DNA from 2 places in the Novosphingobium sp. BL-S-32 genome. Region 2 is predicted to be linked to the other one. Evidence: riboswitches for the same ligand, from Rfam matches in the RefSeq annotation. Region 2 holds a riboswitch; the other holds the start of a gene.
The links. A riboswitch is a leader RNA that binds a small molecule or an ion and turns the genes downstream of it on or off. The one in region 2 is predicted to bind S-adenosylmethionine.

Region 1: another riboswitch for S-adenosylmethionine. It lies ahead of AC1VVK_RS07120 (homoserine O-succinyltransferase); the one in region 2 lies ahead of AC1VVK_RS18970 (threonine aldolase family protein).

The regions. Positions count from the first base shown of each region.
Region 1 covers NZ_CM166476.1:1,551,726-1,555,856, reverse strand. Annotated here, with positions in the region: gene AC1VVK_RS07130 (transglutaminase family protein) at 1-468, shown strand, start outside; gene AC1VVK_RS07125 (proteasome-type protease) at 528-1,298, shown strand; SAM-I-IV-variant riboswitch at 1,742-1,847, shown strand; gene AC1VVK_RS07120 (homoserine O-succinyltransferase) at 1,886-2,815, shown strand; gene AC1VVK_RS07115 (mannitol dehydrogenase family protein) at 2,822-4,131, opposite strand, start outside.
Region 2 covers NZ_CM166477.1:493,476-497,606, forward strand. Annotated here, with positions in the region: gene AC1VVK_RS18960 (dihydrodipicolinate synthase family protein) at 1-808, shown strand, start outside; gene AC1VVK_RS18965 (4-hydroxyproline epimerase) at 819-1,817, shown strand; SAM-I-IV-variant riboswitch at 2,060-2,166, shown strand; gene AC1VVK_RS18970 (threonine aldolase family protein) at 2,222-3,286, shown strand; gene AC1VVK_RS18975 (TonB-dependent receptor domain-containing protein) at 3,379-4,131, opposite strand, start outside.

The DNA.
Region 1 (4,131 bases), on a different replicon from region 2:
CACGCGCTGTCGCGCAAGGTGGCCGAGCGGATCGCCTACGTTCCCGGCGCCACCGATGCGAAGACCACGGCCGAGGAAGCGCTCGCGGCGGGCAAGGGCGTGTGTCAGGATCAGGCGCATGCCTTCATCTCGGCCGGACGGCTGCTCGACATTCCGGTGCGCTATGTCGGCGGCTACCTGAAGATGAACGACCGCGAGGAGCAGGAGGCCGGGCACGGCTGGGCCGAAGCATATGTGACGGGGCTAGGCTGGGTGGGCTTCGACGTTGCCAATGCCATGTGCCCGGACGAGCGCTATATCCGTGTGGCGACCGGCTGTGACTATGGCGAGGCGGCGCCGGTGACCGGCATTGCCATGGGAGGTGGGGATAGCCGCCTCGAAGTGCGTTTGTCGGTGGGCGAGAAAGTGCTAGGTCAGCAGCAACAACAGCAGTCCTCGGCCGGAGGGCAGCAACAACAGCGCGGCTGAGGGCCGCGTTCCCCCGAACAGGACAGGACGCGGGGAACGGAACGTGATCGGGGCGTAGCGTGACTTATTGCGTGGGCATGATGCTGGACCGCGGGCTCGTGCTGATGAGCGATACCCGCACCAATTCCGGGGTCGACAATATTTCGACCTTCCGGAAGATGTACCGCTGGAACATCCCCGGCGAACGCATCATCACCCTGATGACGGCGGGTAATCTTGCCACCACGCAGGCGGTGGTCAGCCAGCTTGAGGAACGCAACAAGGCCCCGGCGGAACGGCACAATTCGCTGCTGGAAGCGCCGACCATGTTCCAGGTGGCCACGATCGTCGGCAACCTGCTTCAGGACATCATCACCGAACGCGCGGCCGACAACGGCCAGAACGCGGCCTCGGGCACGTTCAGCGCCTCGATCATCGTGGCGGGCCAGATCAAGGGGATGGAGCCGCGCCTGTTCCTGATCTACCCCGAAGGCAACTTCATCGAAGCCAGCTTCGATACGCCGTTCTTCCAGATCGGCGAGACCAAGTACGGCCGCCCGATCCTGATTCGCGGCTACGACCGCGCGATGACGTTCGAGGCGGCGGTGAAGCTGCTCTGCGTTTCGTTCGATTCGACGGTGAAGGCCAATCTCTCGGTCGGCATGCCGTTGGACCTGCTGGTGCTGGAGAACGACAAGTTCGCCCCGCTGCACGAGCGCCGGATCGAGGCGGGCGATCCTTATTACCAGTCGATTTCGGACAGTTGGGGCGAGGCCCTGCGGCATGCGCTCGACGGGCTGCCGAACTATGCGCTGGGTGAGGACGGCAAGCTGAAAGACGCTGCGGCCTGATTGGCGCGGGACATGAACTTTCCCACGCTCCTCTGATTCCTTGCACCAACCTTTCAGACCCGCTCAGGCTGAGCTTGTCGAAGCCCCCTGAGGCGTGGTGCGACATCCTTCGACAGGCTCAGGATGAGCGGGGTTGGGTGATGGTTCGGGGGAGCGAACGGGTGATGGTTCAGGATGATCGGAGCGGGGATCCGAACGCCCGGACGCTCCATCCGATCTCCCTCACCAAACCCTTCGGACCCGCTCAGGCTGAGCTTGTCGAAGCCCCGGAGGCGTGGCGCGACATCCTTCGACAGGCTCAGGATGAGCGGGGTGGGTGGTGGTTCGGGGTGAGCAGGGCGGACGGGTAAAGCGACACCATGCTCTCACCCTCGCGCAGGCGCGGATTCTGCCTCACATGACAAACTGCCCGTTGCGAAACGCGGCACGGCAACGTAGGAGAATCCCAGCATCAAGAGTTGGGGCGACGCCCAACGCCAACCTGCCGATCCGGGCAAGGTGGCACTCCGCAAGGAGGATGTGGCCCAGCCGGCAACCAAGCGGAGCAAGCCACAAAGCGTCGATCCCGTAAGCGGAAGAGACGCGCCGTGCCGATTAAGATACCCGATCAACTCCCCGCTCGCCATGTCCTGGAGGCAGAGGGCGTGCGCGTCATGGGAGAGACCGACGCGGTGCGTCAGGATATCCGGCCCTTGCGGATCGGGTTGCTCAACCTCATGCCGGACAAGATCAGCACGGAAACCCAATTGGCCCGGCTGCTGGGGGCAACGCCGCTTCAGATCGAATTGACGCTGGTGCGGATCACCGATCACGTTTCCCGCAACACTTCGGCCGATCACATGGCAGCCTTCTACCGGCCATGGAGCGAGGTGCGGACCGAGCGGTTCGACGGCTTCATCATCACCGGCGCGCCGGTCGAGCGCATGCCGTTCGAAGAGGTGGCCTATTGGCCCGAGCTGCGCGCGATCTTCGACTGGACGCAGACGCACGTCCATCGCTGCTTCACGATCTGCTGGGCCGCCCAGGCCGCGCTTTTCCATTTCCACGGGGTGCCGAAGCACAATCTGCCGCGCAAGGCCTTCGGCGTGTTCGAGCACCGCAATCTCGCGCCCACTTCGCCCTATCTTCGCGGCTTTTCGGACACGTTCGACATTCCCGTGTCGCGCTGGACGGAGATATGCTCATCGACCCTGGCAGAGGTGCAGGACCTGCAAGTTCTGGCCGACAGCGCGGAAACCGGGGCCGGTCTCGTCGACGATCGGGCCCATGGCGCGCTGCACATGTTCAATCATCTGGAATATGACAGCGACACGCTTGCGGGTGAGTATCACCGCGACGGTTCGGCCCAGCTTCCCGCAGGCTATTTTCCGGCCGATGATCCCACGCGGGAGCCGAAGAATCGCTGGCGCAGCCACGCGCACCTGCTGTTCGCGAACTGGATCAACGAGATCTACCAGACCACGCCCTTCGACCTTGTCGCCGGTCTGGCGGCCGAAGGTCAGGCTGTTCTGGCCTAGCGATGCTCAGGCGTTCGCCCGTGCGAGGCGCTCGGCCAGGGCCTTGAAATCGGTCTCGCCGGCGGTCCATGTCTTCGCGAACAGGCCGCCTTCGCCGAACAGTGCGCGCGGGGTGCCGCTGACGCCCTGTTCGCGCCAGATGTCGGCAAGGCGCACGGCCATGGGATCGTCCACCGGGCCCCACTTGGCGGAATTGTCGCCGCGCACGTGGCGCAGCCAGGCGGCCAGCGCGGTCAGGATCGCCGGGCACTGCTTGCCTTTCGCCTGATTGGCTGCAAGCGTTTCCAGCCAGCGCTGCGGGATCTTCTGGCTGCCGTCCATGGCGATCTGGATCAGCCGGTGTTGCAGCGCCGGATTGGCGAAACGCGCGAGCAGGGCGTCGGCATAGGCCTGAAGGTCCTGCGCCGGGGCGGCCTTGATCGTCGGCTGGGCTTCGACATGCATGATCTGCTCGATCAGCGGCCGGATCGCCGGGTTGCCCACCGCCTGATGGACGAAGGCGTGCCCGTGTTCGAGCCCGAGATAGGCCAGCGCCGAGTGCGCGCCGTTGAGCATGCGCAGCTTGGCCGCCTCGTAAGGCGCGACGTCGGATACCAGTTCGGCGCCCACTTTCTCCCACGCGGGGCGGGGGCCGGCGAACTTGTCCTCGATCACCCACTGCGTGAAGGGCTCCGTCATCACCGCGCCGTCATCGTCGAGGCGGGCGAGCGTCGCCACCATCTTGCGGTCTGCGGCAGTGGTGGCAGGCACGATGCGGTCGATCATCGCGCAGGGGAACGTGCACTCGGCCGCGACCCATGCGCCGAGTTCGGGATCGTGGCGGGCGAGATATTCGCCCATCAGCCGCTCAAGCTGGCGGCCGTTGAGGGCAAGATTGTCGCACGAAAGCAGGGTCAGGCCGGGCAGGCCTTGCGCACGGCGGCGGCGCAGCCCCTGTTCGAGGAAGGCATAGATGCTGCCATGGTGCGCCAGGAAGGGATCGAGCGATCCGTCGGCGGCGCGGCAATAGCCCTTTTCCGTGATGGTGAAGGTGACGATCCGCGTTTCCGGCGCGGCGAGGGCGGCGATCACCGCTTCGGCATCCTCGCTGGCGACGATCACCCGCTGGACCGAGCCGATCACCCGCATCCGGTTGCGCTCGGCCGAGCATTCGGTGAGCGTGTAGAGCCCGTCCTGCGGATTGAGCTGGCGCGCGACATTGGCGGAGCGCAGCGAAACGCCGACGATGCCCCAGTCGCGGTCGCCCGCGGCCATCGCCCGGTCGGTGTACCAAGCCTGATGCGCGCGGTGGAAAGCGCCCATGCCGAAATGGACGA
Region 2 (4,131 bases):
CGACGGCGTGACCGGCGTGATCGCGCTTGGCACCGTGGGCGAGAACAACTCGCTCGAATACGACGAGAAGGTCCAGGTTCTCACCGCGATCGTCGAAGCCGTGAAGGGCCGCGTTCCGGTTGTCACCGGCGTTTCGGAATTCGATACCCGCCGCGCGGTGCGCTATGCACAGGCCGCTGAAAAGGCCGGCGCCGATGGCCTCATGCTGCTGCCGCCGATGGTCTATGTGCCCAAGGCCAAGGAACTCGTCGCGCACTTCAAGGGCGTGGCCGACCAGACCGGTCTGCCGATCATGCTCTACAACAACCCGCCGGCCTACCGCACGGTGATCGACAAGGACGTGCTGACCGCGCTGACCGATGTGAAGAATATCGTCGCCGTCAAGGAATCCGCGCCGGATACCCGCCGCTTCACCGATTTCCGCAACACGTTCGGCGATCGCTACACGCTGTTCGCGGGCCTCGACGATGTGGCTCTGGAAGGTCTCTACCTCGGCGCGCAGGGCTGGGTTTCGGGCCTCACCAACGCGTTCCCGAAGGAATCGGTCGAGCTGGTCAAGGCGTTCGAGCGCGGCGACCATGCCAAGGCGATGGAAATCTACCGCTGGTTCATGCCGCTCCTCCACCTCGATGCCGAGCATGACCTTGTCCAGTCGATCAAGCTGGCTGAGCAGGTCATGGGTCGCGGTTCGGAGCGCGTTCTGCCTCCGCGCTACGTCCTTGAGGGCGAGCGCCGCGCGGAAGTGATCGCGATGGTCGAGAAGGCCGCCGCCACCCGTCCCGACCTGACGGTCGCGGCAGCAGCATAAGGGAGCGTCGATGCGGCACACTTTCTTCTGCATCGACGGCCACACAGCCGGTAACCCCGTTCGCCTTGTGGCGGGCGGGGCTCCGCTGTTGAAGGGCGCCTCGATGTCCGAGCGCCGGCAGGACTTCCTGTCGCGGTTCGACTGGATCCGCACGGGGCTCTGCTTCGAGCCGCGCGGGCATGACATGATGTCAGGCGGCTTCCTCTATCCGCCTTGCGATCCGGCGAACGACATCGGCATCCTGTTCATCGAGACCAGCGGCTGCCTGCCCATGTGCGGCCACGGCACCATCGGCATGGTCACGTTCGGGCTTGAGCACGGGCTGATCCAGCCGGCGACGCCGGGCAAGCTGCGTGTTGAGGTTCCGGCGGGCGTGATCGAGATCGCCTACGAGACCAATGGCTCCAAGGTCACTTCGGTACGCATCACCAATGTCCCCGCCTATGTCGCCGAGCGCGGCATCGAGGTGGACGTGGAAGGCATCGGTCCGCTCTCGATCGACGTGTCCTATGGCGGCAACTACTACGCCATCGTCGAGCCGCAGGGGAACTACACCGGCCTCGACGATCTGGGTGCCTCGCGCATCATCGAGCTTTCGGGCCGGATCCGCGAAGCCGTGCGCGCGAAGTACGAGCCGGTCCACCCGCTCGATTCCACGATCCGCGGCGTCAGCCACATCCTCTGGGCCGACAAGCCCAAGCACGAGGGCGCCGATGGCCGCAACGCCGTGTTCTATGGCGACAAGGCGATCGACCGTAGCCCTTGCGGCACCGGCACCTCGGCACGCATCGCGCACCTGCACGCGACCGGCCGCCTGAAGGTGGGCGAGCGCTTTGTGCACGAGAGCTACATCTGCAGCCGGTTCATCGGCCGCGTCGAACAGGAAGTCACGCTGGGCGACAAGCCGGCGATCATTCCCTCGATCGAAGGTTCGGCCATCGCCACCGGTTTCAACACCATTTGGATCGACCGCGAAGACTCGTTCTGGGCCGGTTTCCAGGTAACCTGATTAGAGTACCCACCCGATCGGCGGGTCTGCATTCCCTCGCCGCCGATCTCTCTTTGGCCCTCGCCGTAATCCGGCGGGGGCTTTTTTGTGCGGCCGCAATAGCTGCCTTCGGCACTTCGGAGCATGCGAAAAGGCCGGGTAAGTCAGGGACTTCGCGTCAATGGCATGTAACAGAAATCGGTAATGTTTGTGCGCAGAGCCGTAACACTCTTGCGTTGCGGTATTGCGGGGTTTATTGGCCGCCACAGCATCAAGAGTCGGACCGACGTTCGACACCAACCTGCTCCCGAGCAAGGTGGTGCCTCCAGAAAGGAGGGATGTGGCCGGACCGGCAATAAACGGGACCTTCAGCCGCAGTTACGTCGATCCGATGCTTGTCTATCGAAGCATGAAGGAATCGATCAATGACAGACCAACCTCAGCAGTTCGCGAGCGACAATTACGCCGGCATCTGTCCTGAGGCGCTTGCCGCGATGCTGGCCGCGAACGAGGGGTCGGCCGTTGCCTATGGCGACGACGAGTGGACCTTGCGCGCCGCCAACACGTTCCGCAGCCTGTTCGAGGCCGACGGCGAGGTGTTCTTTGTCTTCAACGGGACGGCGGCGAACTCGCTGGCGCTGGCCTCGCTCTGCCAGTCCTACCACAGCGTGATCTGCTCTTCCTCCGCCCACGTCGAGACGGACGAGTGCGGCGCGCCGGAATTCTTCTCCAACGGTTCGAAACTGCTGGTCGCGCCCTCGGCCGACGGCAAGCTGACCCCGGCCGCGATCCGCGCGCTGGCGGCAAGCCGCTCCGACATCCATTTCCCCAAGCCACGCGTGGTGACGATCACCCAGCCGACCGAGACCGGGCAGGTCTATTCCATCGACGAGATCAAGGCGATCTCGGCGGTCTGCCGTGAGCTTGGCCTCAAGCTGCACATGGACGGCGCGCGCTTCGCCCATGCCTGCGCGGCGCTCGGCTGCACCCCTGCCGCGATCACGTGGGAGGCGGGCGTGGACGTGCTCTGCTTCGGCGGCACCAAGAACGGCATGGCCGTGGGCGAGGCGATCATCTACTTCGATCGCGCTCTGGCGGCGGACTTCGAATATCGCTGCAAGCAATCCGGCCAGCTCGCGTCGAAAATGCGCTTCCTCTCAGCGCCGTGGATCGGTTTGATCGAGACCGGCGCCTGGCTGCGCAATGCCGAGCACGGCAATGCCTGCGCGCGGCGGCTTGCCGAACTGGTCGGCGATTTGCCCGGGCTTTCCTTCAAGTTCCCGGTGCAGGCCAATTCGGTGTTCCTGGAGGCTCCGGCCGAAGTGCTGGAGCGTCTGCGCGGGCGCGGATGGCGGTTCTATACTTTCATCGGGGGCAGCGCCCGTTTCATGTTCGCGTGGGACACCGATCTCGCCCGCGTCGAGGAACTGAGCCGCGATTTGCGCGAGATTACGGCTGAAGTCGCTGGCGAGCACATTCCCGCAGCCTGACCCAAACGCAAAAGGCCCGCCCGGTCTTGCGACCGGACGGGCCTTGGATTTCACAGCGGCTCCGAGTGGGGACGGGGAGCCGCTGTGCGGGATCAGAAGTTGGCGGTGAAGCCCACGAAGATCGTGCGGCCCAGCGCGTCGTAGACGCCCGGATAGGTATTGCCGTTGCCGAAGGCCGACAGGATGCCCGCAGCGATAGCCGGCGGATTCTTGTCGAACATGTTGTTCACGCCTGCGCGCAGGGTGAACTGCTTGTCGATGGCCTGCGAGACCGAGAGATCGAAGTAGTTGTAGGCATCGATCTTGCGGTTCACCACGCTGGGCGTGCCGGCCAGGAACGGATTGTCCGACAGGCTCGAAAGCTTGGTGCCGCCGATATAGCGCCACGACAGCGAGACGGTGGTATCGCTCGGCGCCATCCAGGTCATGCGCGCAACATGGCGCCATTCCGGGTTGGGCTGGCCGCAAGTATAGCCGAACAGGCCCTTGCAGTCATAGGAACCGAGGCCCGAGATCGGCTCGGACTTCTGCGAGGCCAGCCAGGTGCCCAGCATGTTGACATTCACCTGACCGGCATTGCCGATGTTGAACGTGTAGTCCGCGTTCACGTCGATGCCCGAGGTCTTCAGGTAGCCGGTGTTCAGCATGGTCGAGACGACATAGCCCGCGTTCGTGCCGAACAGCGCGCCCGAGCGCGGATCGCGGTGGAACAGGCCGCAGAAGTACGGATCGCCCGTGGTCGCGCACTGGCTGATGCTCAGCGAAGGCGCGATCGAGGAGATGTAGTCCTTCACCTTGATCGTGTAGTAATCGACCGAGAGCGAGAAGCGGCGCAGCGCCTTGGG